DNA from 2 places in the Clostridium sp. CM041 genome. Region 2 is predicted to be linked to the other one. Evidence: riboswitches for the same ligand, from Rfam matches in the RefSeq annotation. Region 2 holds a riboswitch; the other holds the start of a gene.
The links. Region 2 has a riboswitch for FMN ahead of ribD (bifunctional diaminohydroxyphosphoribosylaminopyrimidine deaminase/5-amino-6-(5-phosphoribosylamino)uracil reductase RibD). Riboswitches for the same ligand answer to the same signal wherever they lie in the genome.

Region 1 (15,082 bases), 1.2 Mb from region 2:
CTCTATTTCTAGATCTGTTATTATTTCTCCTAAAAAAACATATGAGCCGTACTTTTCTGTTATCAAAGTATTGTTTTTCCCTATAAATCCCACTCCACTACTGCACGCAATGTATCTTTCCGGAAGCGCATTGCTATCCACAAAGCACATAGCTTTTGCACCAATGCCTTCAATGAATTCGCAAATTTTTTTCATATACTCAGTTGTAACAACATGATAATCTCTACCCATGGTATATTTTGAAAAATGCGTTCTCTGATTAAAATCTAAATCATATAGATATGGAAACGCAATAGAAATTATAGTTTTCCCACTGGGCATATATATAAATGGATTTATTCTATTATCTACAATTTGCTCCTCAAACTCATTTTCTAGCCCTAGTTTTTTTCTTTTCTCAAAATAAGGACTTAGCTCATAGAAAATTCTACATTTGCTAAATCCTATTACATCTAAACCATTTTTTTTACAGAACTTCATTATTTCTTCTTTAATATCCATATTGTCTTTCCCTTTTATATTACCATATCGTTGTACATTTTTTTAGTTTCACCTGCATAATCCATAATTTCTATTATAGTTGAATTCTTTACAAAAATTATTCTAGCAGGAATACCTACAGCAGTTGCCTTAGCTAATACATCTTTTAAAACCACAGCATTGGCACCAATCTTACTACCAGTTCCTATTTTAATTGGCCCCAAAATCTTTGCACCAGCACCCACCACCACATCACTGCCTAAAGTAGGATGCCTTTTTCCTGTATCCTTACCTGTTCCACCTAGTGTAACTCCTTGATACAAGGTCACATTATCCCCAATTTCTGTAGTTTCTCCAATTACTACTCCCGTCCCATGATCTATAAATAATCCTTTTCCTATTTTAGCCCCTGGATGAATTTCTATTCCAGTAAAAAACCTAGCTAATTGAGATATAGATCTAGATATAAAATAGATTTTATGATTATATAATAAATGAGCTATTCTATATATTATTATAGCATGGATAGATGGATATAATAATATTACTTCAACCCAATTCTTAGCTGCTGGATCCTTTTCTAATACATTATTAATTTCGTATCCCAGCAATTTAAACATTTTAAACATATGATAATTCCCTCCTATAGAATTATATTTTGTGAATATGGAAATTCAAATTCTTAGATATAAATTTCCATATATGTTAACCCACAGACTACTTATCTATAGAGTAGAAATAAATATTTTCACCTTGTTAAATAATCTCCTGCGGAGCTGCACCATCTTAGTAGAAGATAAATTAACGACTTCAAAAGGAAAATTATACCCCACTGAAGTTTTCTATTTGTTAGGGTAGTAACTCCCACTTATAGAAGTGGGAGTCTTTCCTTCTGAATTGTCGTTAAAAATTTAATCATAGATTCCCATTGAAATATATTTTTCTCCTCCGTCAGGTGCAACAGTTACAATCTTTCTACCCTTGCCTACTTTACTTGCAATTTTCATAGCTGCTGCGATATTAGCCCCTGCTGAAATCCCTACTAATATGCCTTCTTCTTTAGCTATTCTTTTTGCTATTTCAAATGCCTCTTCATCAGAAATTTTTATTATTTCATCAACTACACTACTATCATAGATATCTGGCACAAAACCTGCTCCTATTCCTTGTATTTTATGAGGTCCAGGCTCCCCTCCTGATAATACGGGTGAGTTTTCTGGTTCAACCGCAACTACTTTAATTCCAAGTTTAACTTCTTTTAATCTTCTTCCTATCCCAGCAATTGTTCCTCCAGTTCCTACTCCAGCTACAAAAATATCTACGTCCTCTACATCTCTAATAATTTCTTCTGCAGTAGTAGCGTAATGTTTTTCTGGATTTGCTAAATTAATAAATTGTTGTGGCATAAAAAAGCTAGAATTCCCCTCTGCTATTTCTTTTGCCTTATTTATAGCACCCTTCATCCCTTTTATCCCATCTGTAAGCACAAGTTGTGCTCCATATGACTTAATCAAATTGCGTCTTTCAACACTCATGCTATCTGGCATAACAATAATTACTTCATACCCTTTAATTCTTCCAATCATAGCCAAAGCTATTCCCATATTTCCACTGGTTGGTTCAACTATAGTAAATCCTTCTTTTAATAGTCCTAGTTTTTCAGCTTTCTCTATCATTCCAAGGGCAGCTCTATCTTTTATACTTCCAGCTGGATTGTATTTTTCTAATTTCACAAAAATATCAGCCATATCACCCTCGACTAATTTATTTAATTTTAGAACCGGTGTTGCTCCTATCATATCTAAAACATTGTTATACATCATAATAATATCCCTCCAATTTAAAATAAGTAATCTACCTTCAAAAGCTATCCATATTTCTGTATTCTTAGTATTTTAAATAAAAATCGTCACGTATATAATTATACTTTTAATATTTCAAAAGTTTTTTGGGTACAAAAAAAACTCCCTCTAATTTAGAGACGAAGTTTTGCTTCGTGGTCCACTCTAAGTTATAATCACTAAATTGATTATAAAGCCACTTTTTCAAGCACAGCGCTATGCTCTATCACTATAACGGGTGAATCCCGATGCAGCCTACCAAAGACACATTCATGTGAATTTTTCGGTGCATAACTCCAAAGGGCACTTCATATAAGTCGACCATAAGAATCCTCTCAGCGTTAGACTCTCTCTCTGTAAATTCTTCTTATATTACTTTCCTTCTTCTAAGTATTTCCTAGTATTTTAGTATGAATTACTTTTCTTTATTATATTCTTAACATTAAAATATGTCAATACTATTTTTTTTGTTTTTATGTCATCATCTTTCATGTTCACATTTACGCAAATAAAAAAAACCATTAAAATAAGCTAACAGTTTTAAATTCACTTATATTGGTAAACCATAAAAGTTTACGTACTAGATGCTAGAATTCTTTATGTATTGCGAAGTGCTAATACCTATGTTATAACTTTGCTTTACCACATTTTCAGAAGAATCATAACCAATAGCTACGCTTCCGCAGGCAAAGACGCCGGCTATACTAGTTTGTGAACTTTCATTTAATTCAATTTTTCCTGTTGATGCATTAATTAGTATTTCTACTTGTTTTGCTAATTCATTGTCTGGATATAAGTTTACAGATAAAAGTAACGCATCACAAGAAATATATTCCTCACTATCTTTGATAACTTCATTATTTTTATTAATCTTTACTAAAGTTATCCCCTCAAGCCGTGTTTTGCCTTTAATATCCGCCACCTTATGTTTTATTTTTAAAGGTATATTAAAATCATTCAGGTAATCAATGAGTTTTTTGTCAGTTGCCTCAATAAAATCTTTACTTTCAACTACAGCTTTAACATTAGCTCCTTCAATTGCTAGCCTACTTGCTACTGTTAATGCAATATCTCCTGTACCCAATATAACTATTTCTTTTCCTGGCATATATCCTTCTATATTTATAAATTTCTGTGCACACCCCACTGTGTATATACCTGCACATCTACTACCTGGCAGATTTAAAAATCCTCTTGGCCTTTCTCTACACCCGGTCGCAATTATTATAGCTTTCGCTCCAATTTTAAAAATTCCATCACACGCATTCACTGCATTAATTTCTTTAGTATTACCTAAATCTAAAACAGTAGTATTTAATTTATATGAAATACCCAATTTATTAACTTTATCTATAAATTTCTGCACAAACTCCGGTCCTGTCAATTCTTCACTAAAAATATTCTTGCCAAATCCATTATGAATACACTGATTTATTGTTCCGCCTAATTGATTTTCTCTTTCTAAAATCAAAATTCTACATTTATAGTGCTCTTTAGCTGAAATAGCTGCTGCAAGGCCTGCTATACCTCCCCCAATTACTACTATGTCATATAGTTGCATTACATACCCTCCAGTTTTTTTCAGATGCCTAACATTAAAATTTAATGATTCATTATAATGCATGTTTAAATAAGTAACGTAAAAACCCGTGAAAATAATTTCACAGGTTTTATTTGGCAGGGGTAGTAGGACTCGAACCTACAACCAATGGTTTTGGAGACCACTACTCTACCAATTGAGCCATACCCCTTTATTAACTTTTAAAATGCAAAAATGTAAAAATGTAAAAATGGCAGGGGTAGTAGGACTCGAACCTACAACCAATGGTTTTGGAGACCACTACTCTACCAATTGAGCCATACCCCTAAAATACATCTGAATTATATCACGTGTTATAAATAAATGCAAGATTTTTTTATATTTTAATCTCTTAGGAAACACTGAGGCCTTTTCTTTTTCTATGTTTTAGGATAAAATATTTAGTGAGGTGAAACTTATGGAATACATAGTAACTACAGTAGACGAAACTTATAAAATAGGCGAACTAATAGGTTCACGTGTAAATTCAGGGGACATAGTTTGCTTAATCGGTGACTTAGGCACTGGCAAAACTCATTTAACAAAAGGAATTGCAAAGGGCTTAGATATAAAAGATCATATCACAAGCCCTACATTTACAATTGTAAATGAATATACAGGTCGCTTGAAATTATATCATTTTGATGTCTACAGGGTAAATGACCCTGACGAAATAGCAGCTATAGGCTTTGATGAATATATATTTAGTGATGGCGTTAGTATTATTGAATGGGCTAATTATATTGAAGAACTGATTCCACCCAATAATTTATCCATTACCATAGAAAAGCTTCCTAGATTGGGAGATGATTTCAGAAAGATTAACATCCGATATTCTGATAAAAGATATGATTATATAAAGGAGATAAAACTATGAAGATTTTAAGTCTGGATTCTGCTACACAATCAGCAACTTGTGCTATCCTTGACGATAACAAAGTTCTTGGTGAAATAACTTTTAATTATAAAAAACAACATTCTCAAATACTTATGCCTATAATTGACGAATTATTAAAAAATACAGGAATAAACCTAAGTGATATTGATGCCTTTGTAGCGTCAAAGGGGCCCGGTTCCTTTACAGGCCTTAGAATAGGGATGGCTACCATTAAGGGATTAAGCCAAGGCTCAAAAAAGCCTTTTGTAACTGTATCTACCTTAGATTCTTTAGCATATAACTTAGCATATACAGATGGAATTATTTGTCCTTTACTAGACGCTTTAAGAGATAATGTTTATACAGCCTTATATACTTTTAATAATTACGAGCTCACCCGCATCAGTGACTATATTAATATTTCCTTAGAAGAATTAATAAATATGCTTAAAGAAAAAAATTGCAATATTACCTTTGTAGGAGATGGAACCTTCAAATTCAAAGAAAAACTTATAGCAAATTTACCTAAAGCCAATTTTGCTCCAGCACATTTAAATTTAGCTAAGGCTTCATCTCTAGGAGAATTAGGACTCAACCTTTTATCTAATGGAACATTCGATGATATATACGCGTCAGTGCCTCTTTACCTTAGGCAGCCCCAAGCTGAGAGGGAGTACGAAGAAAAGATGAGGCAAATAAAAAATGAATAGTGATTTTAAAATTTACCCAATGGACGCATCATCTATTAAATCCATACTCAATATTAGCGAGTTAAGCTTTCCAATTTCATGGAGCTACGAATCACTCCAAAGTGAACTAAATAATAAGTTCGCTAAATATGTTGTGCTAAAAAAGGGTACTTCTATAGTAGGTTATGGAGGAATGTGGATAATTATAGATGAAGCGCATATTACTAATGTTGCAGTTCACCCTGAGGCTCGTGGTTATGGCGGCGGCGACATCATCGTGGAAGCCTTATTTAAAATTTGTAGGAAACTAAAAGTTACAGCGATAACCTTAGAGGTTAGAAGTTCAAATTTTATTGCTATAAACTTATATGAAAAGTATGGCTTTGAAAATGAAGGCATTAGACGCCATTATTATGAAGATAACGGCGAAGATGCGGTAATTATGTGGAATCGACATCTATAGTAGATAGCATAGAAAGACTAGCTCTTGCCAGTCTTTTTTTTACATTTTATACTAAATATTTAGCAATCATGCGAATAAAATGGTATAATGTGGGTGAACCATTTAAAATATATTAGAGTAAGGGGTAAAATTTATGACCAAAAAAATTATATTAGCACTATTTTTTGCATTACTATTAGTTGGATGCAATTCCTTAGCTAACCCGACTTCCAGTAAAAGCACAATAATTTCAGATGATTCTCAGATCAAATCAGCCAAAACGGTAGATAATTCATCTAACGTCCCGCACTTATCAACAACGTCTAAAGATTCAATTGTTAGAACTTTTGATAAAGCTGAAGGTGTGTCAAAAAAAATACCAATACTGATGTATCATCATCTACTAAAGAAAAAAGAAAACACATTTACAAATAATGGCGTAGTATTAAACCTTGAAAATTTTCAGCAACAAATGGACTACTTATACAATAATAAATATACTACAATAAATCTAGCAGAATTAGAACAGTGGCTATTAGGTGGTATAGAACTACCCAAGAAATCAGTATGCATAACATTTGATGACGGATATTTAAGCAGCTACATTTATGCCTATCCTATTTTGAAGAAATATAATTTTAAAGCCGCACAATTTTTAATTACATCTTATGTCAAGGATAATAATGCTGAATTTAACCCTAAAACACAACAATTCTTAAGTTGGAAAAACATTTCTGAAACTACCGATGTATTTGAATATTCAAATCATACCCATAATTTACATAAAACAGAGAATAACAAGGGTTATTTAATTACAAAACCTTTAGATTATGTAAAAAAAGATTTAATAAAAAATACAGAACTAACCGGTAGCCATTATCTTTCTTATCCTTATGGACACCATAATGATGATGTATTAAACCTTCTGCCTAAAATAGGAATACGAATGGCTGTTACTGTTAATAACGGAAGCGTAAAGAGAGGAGATTCTTTGCTAGAGCTAAATAGATATGGAATATATCCTAAAACATCCATATCTACATTTAAAAGCATGGTTAATTGTGAATGGTGAATAATAAAGCTAAAGGATGGCTTCCGCATTGTGCAGAAGTCATCCTTTAGTTTGTTAATACCTTTTTTTAAATCTTTGAAATTAGTACATATTTGTATACAGTCTTTTTTATATTTTTTGTTCTCTACTTTTGTATTCTCTCTCCATGTTCTCTTTATGAAGTATAGGCGAAACACTCTTATATAAAGCTAAAGTCATTGCTGTTAATACCAGTCCTTTAAGTAAATTAAAAGGAATAATTGACCAAATGATAAAAGAATTTAAATCGACAATGTTATGATTTATTTTTGATCCCATTTCTATAACGGTAGCTACTGGAAATCCTAATACTTTTTCGTATAAAGGTAAAACAATAAAATAGTTTAATATCCCTGCAAAAATCGACATACAAATTACTCCTATTAATAATCCAGTAATAGCTCCACCTTTACTTTTGCGAGCCTTGTAAATATATCCAGACACTAATACTAAACATGAACCCACTAGAAAATTTGCTACTTCTCCAACGAAGGCTGTTTTAGTAGCTAGCATTCCATGTAATATATTTTTAAAGAGTTCAATAACTACTCCCGCTATTGGTCCTAATGCAAAGGCCCCTAAAAGCGCTGGCAGGTCGCTGATGTCAATTTTTAAGAAATCAGGGAAAATCGGTATCGGTAACTCAATGTACATCAAAAGAAAAGCCATAACAGATAAAAGTGAAATTTTGATTAGTTTAACAAGTTTTTCGTCTCTCATTTTTAGTGCCCCCTAATTAACTATATCTCCTAGGGATGGATATAATATAAGCCCTGACATAGTACTATGCCAGGGCGAATTTATATATATATATATCACATCTTCTTTTATCCAGACTATACTGTCGGCTTCGGAATCAAATCATCACCCAAGGGTGCTGTCTTAACGACTTCAGAAGGAAAACTACCTTCTAAAATGTCGTTAAACCGAATCAGCCTTACGGCTCGCGGGCTTTACCGCCGGTGGGGAAATTAGCCCCGCCCTGAAGATTATTAAATTTTATTTTATAATTTAATTATATATAAATACAGTAAAATAAGCAACATATTAATTAATTATTTTTCATTGATAATGATATTCTTTTTCTTTTCTCATCAACTTCTATCACACTAACCTCTACTATATCGCCAACCTTAACCACATCCAATGGATGCTTTACAAATTTATCTGATAACTGGCTTATATGCACTAATCCATCTTGATGAACTCCAATATCAACAAAAGCTCCAAAGTCAGACACATTTCTAACAGTACCCATAAGTTTCATTCCCGGTTTAAGGTGGGACATTTGTACCACACCCGTTTTTAATATCGGCTTCGGTAGTTCTTCTCTTGGATCTCTCCCAGGCTTTTTAATTTCTTTAATAATATCTCTAAGAGTTGGAACCCCTATTTCCAATATTTGTGCAAGCTCATCTATATTAATATCTTTTAGCCTATCATCCAAATCTTTAAAGTTTAAAGTTTTAAGATCTTCTTTTGTATACCTTAAGAAATCCAATAGTTTTTTAGTAGCATTATACGTTTCTGGATGAATTGAGGTGTTATCTAAAAATTCATTACTCTCCATAACCCTTAAAAATCCTGCACATTGCTCATATGCTTTTGCCCCTAATCTTTTCACTTTTAATAATTCTTTTCTAGTTTTGAACTTACCATTTTCTTCTCTATACACTACAATGTTTTGAGCGATAGCAACATTTATCCCTGATATATAAGCTAATAAAGAGGGTGTTGCAATATTAAGATCTACACCAACTGCATTAACACAATCTTCAACTACTCCTTTTAAGGATTCATCGAGTTTTTTAGCTGCTACATCATGTTGGTATTGTCCAACTCCAATAGCTTTCGGGTCAATTTTCACAAGCTCCACTAATGGGTCTTGAAGTCTTCGCCCTATAGAAATAGCTCCTCTAATAGATACATCTATATCTGGATATTCTTTAGATGCAAGCTCTGACGCTGAATACACTGAGGCGCCTGCTTCCGAGACTATAACATAGTACAAATCTTTTGAACATTCATCCTTAAGTTCTTTAATTATCTGTGCTAAAATCTCTTCAGATTCACGACTAGCAGTCCCATTACCGAGTGACACTACTTCTACATTATGCTTAATTACCAATTTTTTAATAATATCTATAGATTTTTGAATACCGTCCTTACTGCCCGCAGTAGCGTATACTGTAGCTATATCTAAAAGCTTACCAGTATCATCTAGCACCGCTATTTTGCACCCTGTTCTAAATCCAGGATCAAATCCAAGAACTACCTTTCCTTTTATAGGGGACTGCATTAAGAGTGCCTTTAAATTAGCTTTAAATATTTCAATAGCGCTAGTTTCACCCTTTTCTGTGAGTTCGGCCCTTATTTCCCTCTCAATTGAAGGGAATATAAGTCTTTTTACAGAATCACCTATACTTAACTCTATATACTTATCAGTTTCATTGTTCCCTTTTAAACATTTAGTTCTTAAGTACTGGGTAATCTTATCGTTATCGGCTTTGATTTTCACAGAAAGTATCTTACTATTTTCGCCTCTATTTATAGCAAGAATTCTATGCGGCGGAATAGATTTAACCCCTTCTTTATACTCATAATACATTTCAAATGGAGTAGTATCATCAGAGCTACCTTTAGTTTCAACGTTTCCTTGATTATGTACTAACGCTCTAATCCACTTTCTGTAATCAGCTTCATCAGAAATCATTTCACTAATAATATCCCCAGCACCTTGAAGTGCGTGCGAAGTACTATTCACTGCCTTTTCTTCACTTAAGAATTTCTCTGCATACTCATTTATATCACCCTTAAACTCGCCGCATACAATAATTTCAGCTAACGGTTTAAGCCCTTTTTCTATTGCAATGATAGCTCTAGTTCTTTTCTTAGGCTTAAAAGGTCTGTATATATCCTCTATTTCTGTCAATGTCTCGCTTTTTTTTATTGACTCCTCAATTTCCGCTGTTAGTTTTTCTTGTTCACCGATAAGACGTACTACATCTGTTTTTCGTTCTTCTAAGTTCCTAAGATATATAAGCCTCTCTGTAAAGTTTCTAAGGATTATATCATCAAGTCCCCCAGTTCTCTCTTTTCTATATCTAGCTATAAAAGGAACTGTATTCCCTTCATCTAATAATTCAATTACACTTTCCGCCTGCTCTTTAGTTATTGAAAACTCTTTAATTAATCTGTTAGTTATATTTCCCATGTTTTTTAGCTATTTTTGTAAGTCACATTTAAATAACAAGTCACTATGATACTTTATTTTCATGTACCTAAATAGCTATTCCTCCTCACATAATTTATATTTTAAACTTAATGGACTAAAATCAACATATTTAATCATACCACGAATTCTATCCTCATATCTATAGACTATATAGAAATTTTTAGGAGAAATGTTTGAAAGGTTAATATGGTCTTGTTTTTTAACCCTTTGTCTTATATTGTCTTTTATAGTTCACACGTATATTATACCCTATATAGATTTTAAAAAATGATTTGTTAACAAAGAGCTAGCTTTCGATTATCTCTTTGTTAACCTCACAAGCGGTATTAATAATACTTACGAATTGTTTTCTTGACATATTATTATTTTTATTCTATGATTGATTTTATAGTGCCCTTTCACGGGTTTTTTTGTATTTATTTTTAAATATTTTATTGAATCGGAGGAAAATAATTATGGCAAAAGGAAAAAAATTTGTAGAATCTATTACCTCTATGGAGGAAGATTTTGCAAAATGGTATACCGATATTGTAAAAAAAGCGGAACTTGCTGATTATGCGAGCGTTAGAGGTTGCATGGTAATAAGACCTTACGGCTATGCAATTTGGGAAAATATTCAAAAAACGTTAGATCAAATGTTTAAAGATACAGGTCATGAAAATGTATATATGCCAATGTTCATTCCTGAGAGCTTACTTCAAAAGGAAGCGGATCATGTTAAAGGTTTTGCACCAGAGGTTGCTTGGGTAACACACGGAGGCAACGAACTACTAGCAGAGAGGCTTTGCGTTAGGCCAACTTCTGAAACATTATTTTGTGATCACTATTCAAAAATAATTCAATCTTACAATGATCTCCCTAAATTATATAATCAATGGTGTTCCGTTGTGCGTTGGGAAAAAACCACAAGACCTTTTCTTAGAAGTTCAGAGTTTTTATGGCAAGAAGGCCATACCGCTCATGCAACGGCGGAAGAATCAAAAGAGGAAACTCTTAGAATGCTTAATATATATTCAACCTTTTGTGAAGAAACCCTTGCTATTCCAGTTATAAAAGGTAAGAAAACAGAAAAAGAAAAGTTTGCAGGAGCAAATGAAACTTACACAATTGAAAGTTTAATGCATGATGGAAAAGCACTTCAATGTGGTACTTCTCATAATTTTGGAGATGGTTTTGCAAGAGCATTTAACATACAGTATTCAGATAAAACTGGTAAACTTGCTTATGTTCACCAAACTTCTTGGGGAATGTCTACAAGACTTATCGGGGCTTTAATTATGGTTCACGGTGATGATAATGGTCTAATACTGCCACCAGCAGTAGCTCCAATTCAACTTATCATAGTTCCAATTGCACCTCATAAAGAAGGCGTAATTGAAAAAGCTACAGAACTTAAAAATATATTATCAAAGCTTTCACGTGTAAAAATGGATATTAGCGATAAAATGGCTGGATGGAAATTTAGCGAATACGAAATGAAAGGTGTTCCGCTACGTTTAGAAGTTGGTCCAAAAGATATAGAAAATAATCAAGTAGTACTTGTGAGACGTGATAGCCGCGAAAAAATAATTGTTCCAATGTCAGAACTAGAAGCATTAGTACCCGAGATTTTAAAAGATATTCAAAAATCTTTATTTGAAAAAGCTAAAAATGCACAAGATACCCGAACCTTTAACGCAAGCACCGTAGAAGAATTAAAAGAACTTCTTGATAAAACTTTAGGATTTGTTAGCGCTCCATGGTGTGGAGAACTCGCTTGTGAAGAAAAAGTAAAAGAAGTAGCCGGTGCGTCTTCTAGATGCATGCCATTTAATATGCCAGAAGAAAAAGGCGTTTGCTTATGTTGTGGAAAACCATCTAAAGCTACGGTTATTTGGGGAAGAGCTTATTAAATTTAAATATAAAAGCGATTGGTTTATGCCAATCGCTTTTAGTTTTTTAAATTTATACCTTAATAAATCGCGATATAATTCTATACCCTCTTGGTAAATTGATTAAATCGTTACCTGTAGCGATGCAATATTAGCAACTTATGGTTATACTTTTTATTGAATACCTGTATTATTTTTGTTATACTAATGACAATAAATGAAATGCTTATAGGCTTAATTTAAATTTTTTTAAAGTAGGTGATGACAATGGATTTAATTATAGCTTTTATTGTTACATTTGCACTTTTAGTTTTGAGTGTTTTAAAAGGCATATTTCTTGCATATCCATTAATATCTGGGCTAATCCTCTTTATTTTAGTGGAGTTTAAAAGAGGAATTCCCCTAAAACGCTTGTTAAATATGTCTTTTAATGGGGGCAAAAAATCTCTCATAATTATAAAGATTTTTATTCTTATTGGGGCTATTACATCTATATGGATTGTCTCTGGCACTGTACCTGCAATAGTTTATTATTGTATAACTCTAATAAGGCCCAATATGTTTATTTTATCTGCATTCTTAACCAGTTGTTTCGTATCTTTTTTAATAGGTACATCTCTCGGAACGTCCGGTACAATAGGTGTGGCCCTTATGGTTGTTGCAAGAAGCGGTGGTGTAAACCTTGCTGCCACAGCTGGCTCAATTATTGCTGGAGCATACTTTGGTGATAGGTGTTCTCCTATGTCTTCTAGTGCAAGCCTTATTGCGTATCTTACAGAAACAGATATATATATAAATATAAAAAACATGTTTAAAACCTGCATAGTTCCCTTTGGTATTTCAATTATTTTCTACACTATAGTGTCAAGTATATTTCCCTTGCATAGTTCTGCAAACGGGATAAATAATGAAATAATTAATGCATTCTCTATAAATATAATTGTTTTGCTTCCTGCTTTGGTTATACTTGTTTTTTCAGCATTTAAGATAAATGTTAAAACATCTATGATTGTAAGCATATTAACGGCTTTTTTATTGAGCATCTTTATCCAACACGAAACCCTAGTACAATGCATAAAGTTTACTGTTTTCGGATATAACACAGACAAATCAAGTCCCCTTTACACGATACTTAAAGGCGGAGGAATCATTTCTATGCTAAAATCATCCCTGGTGATATATATAGGCTCTGCATTTGCAGGTTTAATAGAGGGAAGTAAAATGTTAGACAGTGTTGAAGCTATAACTTTGAAGGCAAATTCTAGGTATGGGGTCTTTCAAAATATAGTCATTTCAAGCATATTCACCGCTACTGTAGGCTGCAGCCAATCCGTTGCTGTTATGTTAACTCATATGTTAAATAAAAAGGCTTATGAGAAAAATGAACTAGATAACTCATTCTTAGCCATTGATTTAGAAAATACAGCAATAATGATTTCCGCTTTGATTCCTTGGAATATTGCTTTACTTGCTCCACTTACGATTTTAGGTGCTAATCTTTCCTGCATGCCATACCTCTTATATATATATATGGTACCTATAACAAATTTGATCTTAATCCGATTTAAATCAACTACTAGCAATATAGAAATAAATATCAATCATTAAATCATCTCCTGCGGAGCTGTAATATTAACGACTTCTGAAATGTCGTTAAATCATCCTATTGCATTCTAATTTTTTTACGTATTATTATGAAGTAATTGAATAGTTCTACGTAATTCTACTACAGCAATTTGACCTGGTGCAGAAGCCTTCTTGACTGCGCCAAATGTTAATGCAGAGCCAAATAATTCACCTGATAATCTACTAATAAGCCCTTTTTCTGCCATAGAAATTGTAATAATAGGGCCATTCGCATATCTTTCATTCATAATACGCGTTGCATCTAACAGTACAATCACATCCTCTGCACAAGTAGGCATTACTGCGATTTTAGGAATATCTGCACCTAATCCTTGAGCCTTACGTAATCGAGATATAATTTCTTCTTTCTCTGGCGTATTATGAAAATCATGATTAGATATAATAACCGCTACGCCATTTTCATGTGCTGATTCAACTAATTCTTTTATATCTTTTTCATCGTTAAATAACTCAATATCTATAACTTCAACAAGCTTTGTTTCAGAAATCAATCTATTTAATTCAAAATAAAATGCAGTACTAATCTCCTTTTGTCCACCCTCTTTAGCACTACGGAACGTAAAGATAATGGGCTTGTCAACTAGCACTTTCCTAATTGCTTGTAATGCTTTCTTAACTCTCTCTATATTTGTAGCGTTCTCGAAAAAATCTACACGCCATTCTACAACATCTAAGTCAATCCCTTTTAAAATTTCAGCTTCTTCTATAAGCTGTGGAATAGTTTCTCCAACCATTGGAACGCAAATTTTAGGTAAGCCTTCACCAATTGTAACATCCTTAATAGTAACTACTTTTTTCATTAATACCCACCCCATCAAAATAAATTGCGACACTAATTCTTTTCTAGATATAATACCAGTCATTACTAATATAGTAAAGGTTTCTTATTTTTTCTTCCCCCTATAAACTATTAATAAATCACTCAAAATCAAGGGAAAGAAAAGAACTTCGCCACCTCAATCTAATTAATTGTTATTTAATACAATAATCCCCTCATAGATGCCTTCCCGGAATTTAATTATTTTTTTTCTATCTCACATCATCACCTTTTATATATCAACATTATGAACATTTTGTAAACAAATAATATCATTAACGATTTCAGTGCGATATTATGATGAAAAATAGGTTTATATGCATAATTATTAACGCAATAACTAATAATATATAGGCTATGTAACCTTTATCTAGATATTGCTATACATTTATAGGTATAAATAACCAAAAAAAAGTTTTATGAATGTTTATACCTTATTTCTAGCATTATGCATAATAAACTAAAACATTATGAATATATATACACATAATCTAATATTCTAAATTTTCAAGCA
Region 2 (15,082 bases):
GAGGCTCCCTTTTAAAATATAAGTTGTAATGTCTATAAAATTAGCCAAATCTAACACTCCTTCAGAAAAAATTCATAATTATTATTTGATTATATCTTTGCCGAACCATTTCTTTGATATAGTATTGGCAGTTCCATCATTTTGTATTTCATCTAGTTGTTTATTTATTTCTGCAGTAAGGCTTGTATCAGTTTTTCTTATACCTACCCCATAATCTTCTACTCCTAGATTTTCATTAATAACTTTATAATCACCAGGTTTTTTACTAGCATAGTATCTTCCAACTACCTCATCCACTATAACAGCATCAATACGACCAGCGTTTAAATCGAGTAGCGCTTCTGTATTGTTTGAATATTTCTTGGCCTCCTTTAGTGAGTTAGTAAGTAGTGAATCTTTAGCAAGTGCAGCTTCACTGCTGCTACCCAGTTGCAGGCCTACAATTTTATCAGTTAAATCGCTTTTTTTAGAAATAGTTGACTTGTTCTTTACAATAATTATTTGCTTATTTTGAAGGTATACTTTAGAAAAAGCAATTTGTTCTTTTCTCTTATCTGTTATTGTTAATCCATTCCATATAGCATCAATATCTTTATTGTTTAGACTTAATATAATTCCGTCCCATTCTACTGGTTTAAAGGTTACTTTTACGCCCATTCGCTTGCCTACTTCTTTTGCCATATCAATGTCAAAGCCTACAATTTCACCACTTTTATCTCTAAATCCCATTGGTGGAAAGTTATCATCAAGACCAACTATTAGTTCTTTTTTGTCTTGTATATCTTTTAAAGAATTATCAGCTGTGGGGGTGTTTCCGCAGCCAGATAAAATAGCGGTTGAAAGTATCGCCACAATTAGTAAGTTAAATTTAATTTTCATTATTAACACTCCTTTATGAATTCTATAAATACAATATTACTTTATTACGTTAGTTATGTAAAGTGGTAAATTAAAGATTAATTAACTTATATATAAATATAAAATCATTACAAGATAAAAATTTATAAATTTTTTAGAATAGATGGGAAAATCATAGTAGTATAAATCTCTCTTCCAGTGGAAAATATAAATTAAGAAAGGGGAGTGTTTTAAATGAGTATAAAGCAGAAACTTACTAATGAGCAATTATCTTCAGTAGGAATTAAGAGAACTGATAATGACAAAGATATGCATACGAATGATGTAAATATTAAAAATAATGAAACAAGAAATAAAAAAAATAAATAAATCATCTAAAAGTGTTTATAGCTAATATTTTGATTAATTGTTTATATTTATAGGATTCGCTTGACATTAAAATAACAAAGTGGTATTCTTAAGTTGAAAATTTAATAGATCCTTCAGGGTAGGGTTAAATTCCCAACCGGCGGTATAGCCCGCGAGCCGAAAGGTAGATCTGGTTTAATTCCAGGGCCGACAGTAAAGTCTGGATGAGAGAAGGAGAATAATGATAAATATAGGAGATTTTCATTTATTAACTATGAAAGATAGTTAATACTGCTTTTATATTTTATTGTGAATATATTTAGTGAACAGCACCGATAGGTGATGATTTAACAGCACCGATAGGTGATGATTTGACTAGATATATAATTAGCTTATTAAGCCCTGAAAACTTTGTTTTCAGGGCTTTTATTATTTTAGCCACATATATGATTTTATTTGATCAAAGTTATGCATACTAAGAGAGAAATATTTATGAAGATTGGCACCAGAATTATAGAATTAGGGGTGATAAATTGGATAATTATTATATGAGAAGAGCACTTGAATTATCTAAAAAAGCAGTGGGGCTTGTAAATCCTAATCCATTGGTTGGTGCTGTTATTGTAAAAGATAATAGGATAATCGGTGAGGGGTATCATGAATATTTTGGTGGACCACATGCAGAAGTAAATGCTTTTAAAAATGCCAAAGAAAATGTAGAAGGCGCAACAATGTATGTAACTTTAGAGCCTTGCGCACACTATGGTAAAACGCCACCTTGCGCTGATGCTATAGTGCAAAATAAAATATCTAAAGTGGTAATTGGAATGATAGACCCTAACCCATTAGTTGCAGGGAAGGGAATAGAAATTCTAAGAAGTAGTGGCATAGAAGTAACTACGGGCATAATGGAAACTGAAATAAAGAAAACAAATGAAATATTTATAAAATACATAACTCACAAAAAACCATTTTGCATCATGAAAACTGCTATGACAATAGACGGAAAAATATCAACTTCTATTGGTGAGTCAAAGTGGATAAGTAATGAAAAATCTAGAGCGTATGTGCATGAATTAAGGCATATGGTAACTGGAATTATGGTGGGAATTGGAACTGTCCTAAGTGATGATCCAGAACTTACTACAAGAAGAGAAGGCATAATTAGCAAAAACCCAATAAGGATAATTATAGATAGCACAGCAAAAACACCAATAAATGCAAAGGTGTTAAAATGTGATGAAAAAACAAAAACTATTGTCGTTACTACAAAATTTGCAAAAGAGACTAAAATTGAAGCTATTAAACAAAAAGGTGCACAAGTTATTGTAACGCCAAGTAAAAATAACCGAGTGAATTTAAACTATTTAATGAGAGTACTAGGTGACATGGGGATAGATAGTATTTTGATTGAGGGTGGCAGTACTCTAAATTATGCTGCATTAGAAGAAGGCATCGTTGATAAGGTTATTAATTTTATTTCCCCGAAAATATTCGGTGGAACAACAGGTAAGACTCCAGTAGGAGGACAGGGAATAGAACATGTAAGTGATGCTATATTGCTTACGGATACTGAAGTAACTAGATTTAACGAGGACATTATGATAGAAGGGTACGTGAATAGATGTTTACAGGGTTAATTGAGGAAATTGGAGAAATAAAGTCTATAGAGAAAGGTGCGAGGTCTGCGAGAATTACCATAAAAGCTACAAAGGTTATATGTGGAATAAAGATTGGTGACAGTATTAGCACAAATGGAGTGTGCCTTACCGTAACAGAATTTTATAAAAATAGCTTCAGTGTAGATGTAATGGCGGAGACTATAAGAAGTAGTAATTTAGGGAAATTGAAATCTGGTTCTCATGTCAATTTGGAAAGGGCATTAATGGCTAGTGATAGGTTAGGAGGCCATATAGTAAGTGGACATATTGACGGAATAGGAACTATTGTAGATTTTTGCATCGAAGAAAATGCCACCTGGGTGTCTGTAGAAACTACAGTGGATATATTAAAGTATATTGTACATAAAGGATCGATAGCAATTGACGGTATTAGTTTAACTGTAGCATATGTTGATGAAAACATTTTCAAAGTATCAATTATACCTCATACAAGAGGTGAAACTACTCTAATTAGTAAAAAGGTAGGTGACGAGGTTAACCTTGAAAGTGATATGATGGCGAAGTATATTGAAAAACTGCTTAAATATGGTGAAGCTCCAGAAAAAAAGAAATCTATTGGTATGGATTTTCTCGAAAAAAATGGATTTGTATAAGCAATCAGTTGTAGATACAGCAAATAATATTACATCACCAAAAGTGATGATTACAGCACAGAGTGATAATTAAGGGGTGGAAAAATGTATAAATTTAATACTATTGAAGAAGCTTTAGAAGATATTAAAAATGGAAAAATGGTTGTTGTGGTAGATGATGAAGATAGGGAAAATGAAGGAGATTTAATTATAGCAGCCGAGAAAGCTACTCAGGAAAACATAAATTTTATGGCTAAGTATGCACGTGGACTTATATGCATGCCTATAGTTAAAGATAGATTAGATAAGTTAAATATAAATCAGATGGTGGTAAATAATACTGATGTGCATGGAACAGCATTTTCTGTTTCTATTGATGCTGTAACTACCACTACAGGAATATCAGCTGCAGAGAGGGCAACTACTATATTAAAGGTGATAGATTCGGAGGCTTCATCAAAAGATTTCAATAGACCAGGCCATGTATTTCCTCTAGCAGCAAGAGAGGGTGGCGTACTAAATAGGGGCGGTCATACAGAGGCTGCAGTTGATTTAGCAAGACTTGCAGGGTTATATCCTGCAGGTGTGATTTGTGAAATTATGAATGAAGATGGATCAATGGCTAGGGTGCCAGAGCTTATGGATTATGTGAAAAAACATGCTTTAAAAATGATTACCATAGTAGATTTAATTGCTTATAGGAGAAAAACTGAATGCCTTGTAGAAATGGTTACGGAGGCACAAATGCCAACTAGATATGGTGAATTTACTATCTATGGATTTGTTAATAAGATAAATGGAGAGCATCATGTAGCATTAGTTAAAGGTGATGTAAGAAGTAGTGAATCTGTACTTGTTAGGGTGCACTCTGAGTGTCTTACTGGAGATGCACTAGGATCTATGAGATGTGATTGTGGAGAACAATATGATGCGGCCATGAAAGCTATAGCAAAAGAGAAAAATGGGATTTTGCTTTATATGAGGCAGGAAGGACGTGGAATAGGGTTAATTAATAAGCTAAAGGCATACAATCTTCAAGATAAAGGAATGGATACCGCAGAAGCAAATTTAGCTTTAGGTTTCCCTGTAGACATGAGAGATTATGGCATTGGAGCTCAGATATTGGAACTATTAGGTGCTACAAAAATAAGACTCATGACTAACAATCCTAAAAAAATAACAGGAATTTCAGGCTATGGTATTGACATAGTTGATAGAGTGCCAATAGTTATGAATCACAATGAAAAAGATAAGCTTTATTTGCAAACTAAAAGAGAAAAAATGGGACATTTACTTGACTCTGAACAAGTATAAGTGTTAAGCACATTCAAGTAAACAACAAGATATTAAATTAATAGGAGGAATAGAAATGATAACGTATGAAGGTAAATTAATAGCAGAAGGTTTGAAATTTGGGATTATAGTAGCAAGATTTAATGAATTTATAGGTGGAAAATTATTATCGGGAGCACTAGATGGTTTAAAACGTCACGGAGTTACAGAAGAAAATGTTGAAATTGCATGGGTTCCTGGTGCATTTGAGATACCTCTAGTTGCAAAAAAGATGGCTAAGTCAGGTAAGTATGATGGTGTGATATGTTTAGGAGCAGTAATAAGAGGTGCTACATCTCATTATGAATATGTATCTGGTGAGGTAACTAAGGGAATTGCATCTGTATCACTTGAAACAGGAGTTCCAGTTATTTTTGGAATTCTTACTACTGAGAATATCGAGCAAGCTATTGAAAGAGCGGGTACAAAAGCAGGTAATAAAGGGTATGATGCTGCAGTAACTGCAATAGAAATGGCGAATTTATTAAAAGAAATTTAAAATAATAGAGCAAAAAATTTCTCCTGCGTGCATTGCAAACGAACTTAAAACTGGAAATTCGATTAAGAAATTCTAAATCAAATTTAATAGTTTATACGTTTCTTATTGCAAGTCACTTCGGATAAATACCATACTTAATATTAAGCTGATTTTTAAGTACTACTTTGGGTATTCAGTAGGGGTACATAACAATTATTAACTGTTCTGCACCCCTAGACTTTTTTCGCTTTCATGTATACTTATGATATACTATTCTTAAAGATAAGTAGAATGGGGGTAGTCCAAATGGGTATAGGCGATAGTGTATTTACTATTATATTTATTATGATGGGTGCATCGGCTGTTGTTTCTGGTTTGAATTTTGAGAAGAAGCAGGGGAAAAAATATAAGGGCGAAAATTTAGATGAATATATAAAACTAAATAAGCTTGTTTTAATTTCAATGGGAGGAATGATTCTAATTGGTACTTTCCTCGGACAAGGGTTACCTTTATTAAAAAATATAATAACAAATATAACAATTGGAAGTTTATTTCTCATATGGATTGTTTATTCGGTAGTATCCAAAAAGAAATTTTCAACCAAAAAATAATAAAGAGAATGGAAGGTTACGGACTTCCATTCTCTTTTTGATTTAAAGAAAAAATATTATATTTCAATGTGTTCTGGTCTTAGCTTGTAAACCACATCTTTTCTTTCTAGCATTATATTGATTTTTTCTTTTAAGTCATCATCGTCTAGAATTTTTAGGAGTAGTTCTTTAGTAGGGTTTATTACAGTAGGGTTACTAATTAACTTTAACATAGAGTAATCTCCAGAAGTATCTCCATAAGCATAACTTTGATCCAAATCAATATTATATTTACAAACAAAATGTTCTATGGCGGCCTGCTTACTAACACTATCCCACATAGGAACAATATCACCAGTGTAAATATTGTTTTCATTTAATTTATACTTTGTTCCTATATAATCATCAAACCCGTATTTTATAGACATTTCGCGTACAAGTTCTATTGGACTGCCTGATACAGTGATAATGATGTGACCCTGGCTCTTATGCCATTTAATTCTATCACGGGTGTAGGTATAAACCCTATCGCCTTTTTGCTTTATAGTTTGCCTAGCAATAAACTCAATTTGACACTTATGAAGTCCAATTATTGCCTCGGTATAAATATCAGCCATTTTAAGTAGGTAATTATCATAATTTCCTATTCGCTTATCCCATTTAACATAATAGGGTTTTACTTCTTTGTACCATTTATCATTTTCTATTATTTCGCTTTTAATTAATTTTTTGAATACCTCACTAATTAAACTATCTCTATAGAGAGTACCATCAATATCAAAGAAAGCAGCTATTCTTTTTTTCAAAGTGATCACCTCCAACATCGGTATAATATAATTATTTTAAGAAATTTATAATTAGCTATTCGGAAAATATTATTCTTTTTTCAGTGATTATGAAATCCAATGGCACATCATATTCACCAGTGGGCACTTTATCAACTATTTGATAGTCATAGGCTATGCCTATAGTAGGAGTAAGTTTCGTCTTTTTAGGTAAAAATCTATCATAATAACCAGCACCAAAACCTATCCTATTGCAATGTTTATCAAATACTACGCCGGGAACTATAATTAAATCTATATCCTCAATATCAACTTTATCGAACAAATCATGTTTTGGCTCCATAACTCCAATACTAGATTTATAAAGATCAGTAGTAAGATTATTTATTTTAAAAGGTATTATTTCTCGCTTAGATTGTATGCAATAGGGTGCAATTACTGTTTTACCGTTATCCAAACACCACTTGGCAAGAGGATATGTATCAACTTCTTTATTGAAACTTAGGTATAACATGATATTTTTGCAATTTATAAATTCAGGTAACTCCATAATTGTGCCTATAATTTTATTACTAAAATTACTTACATCTTGAATCTTCATACTTTTTCTTTGATGTAGCATATTTTTTCTTAAAGTATCTTTAAGATTATCTTCCATAAGTACCCTCCCCTAGAAATTATTTAAATATTATACTATAAAATTTAAATTAGTATAACATATGTTTATCATATATGCAATTTATAGAATTATATATAAGTTTATATTATTTTAGATAACCAATCTTAAGCAAAATAACACTTTCATAAGTCTCAAGTAATGCATTAATACATTAAAAATTATAAATTGGGAAGTCTATAATTATAATATTAAAGATGCAGGAGTATTAAAAACTACTAGGTATCTTTAAGAAATATAAGGAGGAATATTCATGGACAATTCAAAAATAAGAGAAGTTAATGGAATAGACCACGTTGGAGATGTGCCAAGTGCAAAGAAAGGAATCGTAGATTTTCTTTCAGGTGAGGACAGATATAAAGACTCTATCCCACAGGATAAACTTAATTCTTACAAAAAAGGTCGTGAAATAGCAGTAGAAATAGAGAATATTTTAAAAGGGGATCAAAGGGATTATTAGAATTAAATATTATTCAAAAATGGGTATAGAGCTTTAATTCTATACCTTTATTCTTTTAAATGCAGTATATATGCTATAATATATATTGTATTTAAAAACAATCTAGGGGTGGTGATGTACCATAAAAGGTTCACGTAAAACATGTCGTATACTGTTATTATTGTCTATTTCAATATTTTTAACATCTTGCAAAGCTAATTCAAAACTTGTTGAAAAAGAGACCTACCTAATGGGCACAATTGTTCAATTAAAGGTATATGGTGGAAACGCAGAAAAAGCAACCGAGAAAGCATTAAAGAGGGTAAGTGATGTAGAAGATAAAATGTCTGTTAATATTGAAACTTCTGAAATTACAAAATTAAATGCTAAATCTGGAATTTCAGGTGAGAAACTTAGCGCCGATACATATCACGTAATAAAAGAAGCTGTTAAATATGGTAAATTAACTGGAGGGGCTCTTGATGTAACTATAGAACCAATTGTAAAGCTATGGGGTATAGGTACTGACAAGGAGAGAGTTCCAACAAAAAATGAAATTGATGAAAAATTAAAGCTAGTTGATTATAATGATATTATTCTAGATGAAAAAAATTCAACTATCAAGTTAAGGCGAGCGAGCCAAGCTATAGATTTGGGCGCTATAGCAAAGGGATATACGGCTGATGAAATAAAGAAGGTTTTAATAGATAATAAGATTAGCAGTGCGCTTATAAATTTAGGTGGTAATGTTTATGCTGTAGGAAGTAAACCAGATGGAACTAGCTGGAATATAGGAATACAAAATCCATTAGATACGCGTGGAGAATACTTAGGAACTGTTAGTTTTACTGATAAATCCGTGGTTACATCAGGTAATTATGAGAGATATTTTATAAAGGATGGTGTGCGGTATCATCATATATTTGATCCTAAAACTGGGTATCCAGCAGATAAAGGTATCATAAGCACAACTATAGTATCGGATAAATCAATTGATGGAGATGCACTATCTACAAGTGCTTATATCATGGGACTTGAAAAAGGGATTAAATTGATAGAGTCTATTGAAGGTGTAGATGCTATTTTTGTTACCTCGGATAAAAAAATATATGTTACATCAGGCCTTAAAGATAGTTTTAACCTAACGAACAAGGAGTTTATTTATGAAAAAGGGCGATAAAATAGTTTTCATAATACTTTTAATTATTGTAGTAATATCTTTTAGTGTAGCTTTAATATACAAAATCGCAATCAAGGGGTCAGAAAATATTGCAGTTATTAAAAGCGCCGGTACAGTGATTAGAACTATTGATTTAAATAAGGTAAAAGAGCCACAAGAGTTTACTATAAAAACAAAAGATGGCCATTATAATACCATACTAGTTACTCATGATGGTGTTAAGGTAAAAGATTCTGATTGTGCACATAAAGAGTGTGTTAAAAGTGGAAGTATATCAGAGCCAGGTGGGATGATTGTATGTTTACCTAATAAACTTATGATTAGTATTGAAGGCGAAGCAAATAAAGGTATTGATGGTGGGACTTTTTAAATTAAAAAAATGTAGGTGAAAATATGGGAAAGACTAAAAGAATGGTTTTACTCAGTATGTTAGTTGCAATAGCATTAGTTATTTATTTAATTGAGGCTCAGATTCCAGTGCTATTTCCAGGAATAAAATTAGGGCTTGCTAATTCTATATCGTTAGTTGCATTAATATTACTAGGGTGGAAAGAAGCATTTTTAATAATGATTTTAAGAACCTTATTAGGTTCTATTTTTGGTGGAAGCATGTCAGCCTTTATGTTTAGCATTGCAGGCGGAGTGCTAAGTAATATAGTAATGGTATTGCTTTACAAGTATCTTAAGAATCACTTAAGTATACCTTCAATAAGTGTTTGTGGATCTGTTTTTCACAATGTAGGTCAGCTACTTGTGGCCGCTTTTATAATTAATGATTTAAGAATATATGTGTATTTACCGGTATTATTAATTTCAGCGATTGTTACAGGGTATTTTATTGGAATTCTATCTAGTATTTTAAAAAGTAGATTAGAAGAAATATTACCACTAAAATAGAAATCGTAGTCCATTTATCAAGTCAAAGGTTTCCAAGTTTGTAAAAAGGAATTGAAATGTTTTTCAGTAAATAAAAAAGATAAGCAGAAGGTTTAAAACCTTCTGCTTATCTTTTTCATTAATTACTTAAGTTTTCACGAGCTTTTAATGGTTTTGAAATAACCTTTGTAGGACACTTAGTTGCACATAGTCCACACTGTGTACATTTTTCAAAGTCTATTACAGGTAAGTTATTAACCATAACAATCGCTTTAGATGGGCAAACTCTCGCACACATTCCGCAAGCAATGCATCCAACACCGCAATTATCTTTTACTGTTTTACCCTTTGATTTTGAGTTACATTCAATAAGTACTTCTTGAGTAGCTGGAACTAATTCTATTAAATTCTTAGGGCATACTGCAATGCATGCGCCACAAGCTACACAATTATCCTTATATACTACAGCTACACCATCAATGACGTGAAGGGCATTGAACTCACAAGCTCTTACACAACTTGCAAAACCCAAACAACCATCAGCGCAAGCTTTAGGACCACCACCAGGAGCAATAACTGCTTGGCGGCAATCTTTGATTCCATCATACTCATATTTTTCTTTAGCAACCGTGCAAGTTCCTTTACATTTAACAAAGGCAACTTGTGGATTAGCGGTTTCAACGGATACGCCCATTATTTCCCCGATTTTTTCAGCGACAGAAGCTCCACCTACGCTGCATGCATTTAGGAGTGCACCGCCCTCAACTACAGCTGCAGCATAAGCATCACAACCAGCGAATCCACATGCACCACAATTTGCACTAGGCAATGCTTCTCTAACTAGTGGTATTTTAGGATCAACAGCTACGTAGAATTTCTTATTAGCATAACCAAGTACTATACCAAATACAAGGCCTATACCACCAATGCTTATTACTGGGTAAATTAAATTATTTATATCCATTTAAATACCCCCCAATTTTAAACCACTAAAGCCTAAAAATGCGATGGCCATGAGTCCGGCTGTAATTAATGAAATAGGTAGACCTCTAAAGGCTAGTGGCATATTATCATTCTCTTCCATTCTTTCTCTTAACCCTGAAAGAAGTACAATGGCAAGCATATAGCCAGCTGATGCTCCAAGGGCATTAACCATGGATTCTACTAGGTTGTATTTTTCACCTATGTTGATAACAGCCATACCAAGCACAGCACAATTAGTTGTTATTAATGGAAGAAATATTCCGAGCGCTTTATAGAGACTTGGCTGAGTTTTTTTGATAACCATCTCAACAAATTGCACGAGTGCTGCAATAACTAGCACGAATGATAGTGTTGATAAATAAGTTATGTTCAAAGGAACTAAAATCCAGTTATAGACTCCATAAGTCATGAATGAGGCTAAGAACATAACAAATACTACTGCTAGTCCCATACCTTTTGCAGTTTCGGTTTTTTTAGAAACTCCAAGAAAAGAACATACTCCAAGGAATTTAACTAATAAGAAGTTATTTACCAAAAATGCACTTATAAAAATTGAAAAAAGTCTCATTTCCATCCACCTTTCTTAAAAAAAATTATTTTTTGCAACTATGAGCACAAGACCCACATCCAGTACACGCGCCAGTCACTGGATCAATTTCATGAAAATGTGCAATTTTATCATTAACTTTATTTGTTTGATTAATTGCTTTTTGGTTTAATAGAGCCATTAAAATTCCTAGAGTAATAAAAGCTCCAGGTGCTAGAACCATAATTATAGCAGGTTGAAAAGAGGCTCCCAATAATTTAAATCCGTATATTGAACCAGCGCCTAGTAATTCCCTTATTGCACCCAGAATTGCTAAAGCTACTGTAAACCCAAGTCCCATTCCGATAGCATCAAAAATTGAAGGAAGTGCTTTGTGTTTTGAAGCATATGATTCAGCTCTTCCAAGAATTACACAGTTAACAACTATAAGTGGAATAAAAATTCCGAGTGACTTATATAGAGATGGAACAAAACCTTGCAATAAAAACTGAATTAATGTTACAAAAGCAGCTATTATTGTAATGTAAGCTGGTATACGAACCTTATCAGGTATTGCATTTCTTAATAATGATATAAAAAGATTAGAAAAAATCAACACTGCTGTAGATGCTAGTCCCATACCTATGCCGTTTTTTACACTTGTGGTAACAGCTAGGGTAGGGCACATAGCGAGAACTTGCACAAATATTGGATTTTCGGTTACAATACCATTTTTTAATCTTTCAGAAAATACGCTCATTATTTTTCAGCTCCTTTCAATGAAGAGTTGTAAAAATCAATAGCATCGCTAACACCAAGAGTTACAGCTTTTGATGTAATAGTTGCACCTGTAATAGCTTGTATTTGGTTGTCCTTTGAAGGAGCTACTTTTACAACTTCTAATTTTTCGTTTATAGGTTTATTCTTAAATTGATCTGAAAACTTAGGTTCTGGAGCATTAGCACCAAGACCAGGAGTTTCAGTGTGGGCTAAAATTTTAATCCCAGTAACTTTTCCCTCGTTTGATATTCCAACCATGATTTCTACTGGGCCAGCGTATCCTTTTGGAGCAACTTTTATAGCATAACCAGCTATTTCATTACCCTTTATGCCAGAGTTAACCTCAGAAATCTTTTCATTGATTTTCACGTCTGTCTTTTCAAATTTATCAGCTGTGGGTAATATTGCTTTCATAGCAGCTTGCTTATCAGCAGCAATCGAATTAGCAATAGGTGCTTTTGTTATTTCATAGGCACCGCCTAGTAAGAAGCCCGCAACTCCAGTAATTAAAAGTAAAATCAAACCTAATTTAATATTTTCTTTCAATTATTTCACCTCCCCAAAAATACGTGGAGCAGTAAACTTATCAATAAATGGAACAAATAAGCTCATTATTAATATAGAGTAGGATACTCCTTCAGCATAACCACCATATAAACGTATAATTGTGGTTAAAACTCCACATCCAAGTCCAAAGATAAGTTGTCCTTTTTTAGTCATTGGCGAAGTTGAATAATCAGTTGCCATAAAGAAAGCACCAATCATTAAGCCTCCAGCACAAATTTCATATAATGCATTTCCAGTCATTAAACCATCTCTACCTAATATAGCAGTTAAAACAAATACAGTACCAATAAATACTACTGGAGTATGCCAGCTTATTATTTTCCTATATAGTAGATAGGCTCCACCGATTAGTAATGCAAGTACAGAAGTTTCACCAATGCAACCACCGACATTACCAATAAAAACGTTCATTAGACTAGGTAAATTGTCACCACCAGTTTTAAGTATTCCAAGTGCCGTAGCAGCGGAAGTACCATCAACGGTAAAATTAGTCATGTGAACTGGCCAAGAAGCAAGTAAAAATGCTCTAGCGGCTAAAGCGGGGTTCATTACATTTTGTCCAATTCCACCAAAAAATTGTTTTACAATAATTATTGCGAAAAATCCTCCAATTGCAGGAAGCCAAAGCGGAACAGCAGCGGGCAAATTAAATGCAAGTAATAAACCAGTTACCACAGCACTAAGATCTCCTATTGTAATTTTTCTATGAGTTAGTTTCTGCCATAAAGCCTCTGCCGCAATACATGATAGCACAGATACCAATGTAACTAAAAATGCTTGCATTCCAAAAAAATATATGCCGGCAAAGGTAGCAGGTAGTAATGCTATTATTACGTCTCTCATTATGCCCTGCACAGAATCATTTGATTTTATGTGTGGGGATGAAGATACTGTATACATATAAGTCACCTCTATCTATTTTTTTCGTCTATTGATATTTACTGTTTGTTTACCTTCACGGCAAGTTTGAGTTAAATGACGTTTTGCTGGGCATACATAAGAGCAACAAGCACACTCAATGCAATCCATACCATGGTATTCTTCAAATTCATCGTACTTACCTCTTAAAACTAAAGAGTTAAGTTTTGTAGGGTTTAAAAACATAGGACAAGCGTTCATGCATTTTCCACATCTTATGCAGCTAGATTCTTGTTCTAATTTAGCTTGCTGTTTTGTTAAACAAAGTATCCCCGAGGTTCCTTTAATAACGGGAGTTTTTAATGAACTTAAAGCCATTCCCATCATAGGTCCACCGGATATTACTTTAACGGGGTCTTCTTTAAATCCACCAGCAGCCTCGATAACTTCTTCTATAGAAGTTCCAAATTTTACTCTTAAATTAAGTGGTTCTTTAACTGCTTCTCCGGTTACGGTTAGTACTCGCTCCATAAGTGGTCTACCGTTTACTACAGCGTTATATATCTCAAACACAGAATCAACATTTTGAACTATGCATCCAACGTCTGCAGGGAGCTTACCAGAAGGTAATTCTCTACCAGTAATTGCATAAATTAATTGTTTTTCTGCACCTTGAGGATATTTTGTAATAAGTGGAGTAACTTGTACATTATCCATGCTTTTGCAAGCTTTTTCCATAGCTTCAATTGCATCAGGCTTATTATCTTCTATTCCAACATATCCCTTTACACCAGGGAACATTTGAAGAATAATTTTTAAGCCGAGAGCTATTTCAGTGGATTTTTCCATCATCATTCTGTAATCGCAAGTTAAATATGGTTCACACTCTGCAGCATTTATTATAATGCTGTCGATAATTTTTCCCTCTGGAGGAGTAAGCTTAATATGTGTAGGAAAACATGCCCCACCCATACCTACTATACCAGCTTCTTTAATGATAGTTACGATTTCATTTTTTGATAGCTTTTCATAATCATTGTGAGGTGTCATAGTTGGCACTTCTTCATAAGTGTTATCGTTTTCGATAATGACAGACAATACCATTGTTCCATTGCTATGTAGCCACGGCGCTACGTCTTTTACAGTTCCAGATACGCTTGAATATATTGGCGCAGATACAAAAGCTTTGGATTCACCTATTTTTTGTCCCACCAATACCTTATCACCTTTTTTTACTAAAGGTTCGCAAGGTGCACCTATATGTTGTTGCATAGGAAATACTAAGTTGCCCTTTGGAAGCAAATCTTGAATTGCTTTGTGCATACTTAAGTCTTTACTACCACTCGGGTGAATACCTTTTTTAAAAGTCAAAAGTCCCATAATAAACCTCCTTGTAGTTCTCTGAGAGGCATAACAATTATCAATTGTTACCCTCTTTAGTGGTTTATAGTGTATATAACAATAATTAACTGTTATACTACTATAAAATTATAGCGAAGATTGTCAAAAATAAAAAAGTGTAAAAGCTTGATGCAGTTACAACTAAAATC

Region 1: another riboswitch for FMN. It lies ahead of ACWJJT_RS09550 (ECF transporter S component); the one in region 2 lies ahead of ribD (bifunctional diaminohydroxyphosphoribosylaminopyrimidine deaminase/5-amino-6-(5-phosphoribosylamino)uracil reductase RibD).

The regions. Positions count from the first base shown of each region.
Region 1 covers NZ_CM143648.1:2,034,483-2,049,564, forward strand. Annotated here, with positions in the region: gene queG (tRNA epoxyqueuosine(34) reductase QueG) at 1-501, opposite strand, end outside; gene epsC (serine O-acetyltransferase EpsC) at 516-1,109, opposite strand; gene cysK (cysteine synthase A) at 1,392-2,303, opposite strand; gene ACWJJT_RS09515 (NAD(P)/FAD-dependent oxidoreductase) at 2,902-3,882, opposite strand; tRNA gene ACWJJT_RS09520 (tRNA-Trp) at 3,997-4,072, opposite strand; tRNA gene ACWJJT_RS09525 (tRNA-Trp) at 4,113-4,188, opposite strand; gene tsaE (tRNA (adenosine(37)-N6)-threonylcarbamoyltransferase complex ATPase subunit type 1 TsaE) at 4,319-4,777, shown strand; gene tsaB (tRNA (adenosine(37)-N6)-threonylcarbamoyltransferase complex dimerization subunit type 1 TsaB) at 4,774-5,487, shown strand; gene rimI (ribosomal protein S18-alanine N-acetyltransferase) at 5,480-5,929, shown strand; gene ACWJJT_RS09545 (polysaccharide deacetylase family protein) at 6,063-6,980, shown strand; gene ACWJJT_RS09550 (ECF transporter S component) at 7,089-7,718, opposite strand; FMN riboswitch at 7,814-7,992, opposite strand; gene ACWJJT_RS09555 (Tex family protein) at 8,050-10,212, opposite strand; gene proS (proline--tRNA ligase) at 10,689-12,125, shown strand; gene ACWJJT_RS09565 (Na+/H+ antiporter NhaC family protein) at 12,372-13,712, shown strand; gene aroD (type I 3-dehydroquinate dehydratase) at 13,787-14,551, opposite strand.
Region 2 covers NZ_CM143648.1:3,229,440-3,244,521, forward strand. Annotated here, with positions in the region: gene ACWJJT_RS15215 (amino acid ABC transporter permease) at 1-48, opposite strand, end outside; gene ACWJJT_RS15220 (amino acid ABC transporter substrate-binding protein) at 82-879, opposite strand; gene ACWJJT_RS15225 (hypothetical protein) at 1,093-1,227, shown strand; FMN riboswitch at 1,333-1,446, shown strand; gene ribD (bifunctional diaminohydroxyphosphoribosylaminopyrimidine deaminase/5-amino-6-(5-phosphoribosylamino)uracil reductase RibD) at 1,740-2,846, shown strand; gene ACWJJT_RS15235 (riboflavin synthase) at 2,831-3,481, shown strand; gene ACWJJT_RS15240 (bifunctional 3,4-dihydroxy-2-butanone-4-phosphate synthase/GTP cyclohydrolase II) at 3,566-4,774, shown strand; gene ribH (6,7-dimethyl-8-ribityllumazine synthase) at 4,830-5,291, shown strand; gene ACWJJT_RS15250 (hypothetical protein) at 5,577-5,882, shown strand; gene ACWJJT_RS15255 (HAD-IB family hydrolase) at 5,939-6,685, opposite strand; gene ACWJJT_RS15260 (5-formyltetrahydrofolate cyclo-ligase) at 6,723-7,304, opposite strand; gene ACWJJT_RS15265 (hypothetical protein) at 7,576-7,782, shown strand; gene ACWJJT_RS15270 (FAD:protein FMN transferase) at 8,012-8,941, shown strand; gene ACWJJT_RS15275 (NusG domain II-containing protein) at 8,925-9,311, shown strand; gene ACWJJT_RS15280 (Gx transporter family protein) at 9,335-9,838, shown strand; gene ACWJJT_RS15285 (RnfABCDGE type electron transport complex subunit B) at 9,957-10,775, opposite strand; gene rsxA (electron transport complex subunit RsxA) at 10,782-11,369, opposite strand; gene ACWJJT_RS15295 (RnfABCDGE type electron transport complex subunit E) at 11,395-12,087, opposite strand; gene ACWJJT_RS15300 (RnfABCDGE type electron transport complex subunit G) at 12,087-12,653, opposite strand; gene ACWJJT_RS15305 (RnfABCDGE type electron transport complex subunit D) at 12,654-13,574, opposite strand; gene rsxC (electron transport complex subunit RsxC) at 13,590-14,912, opposite strand.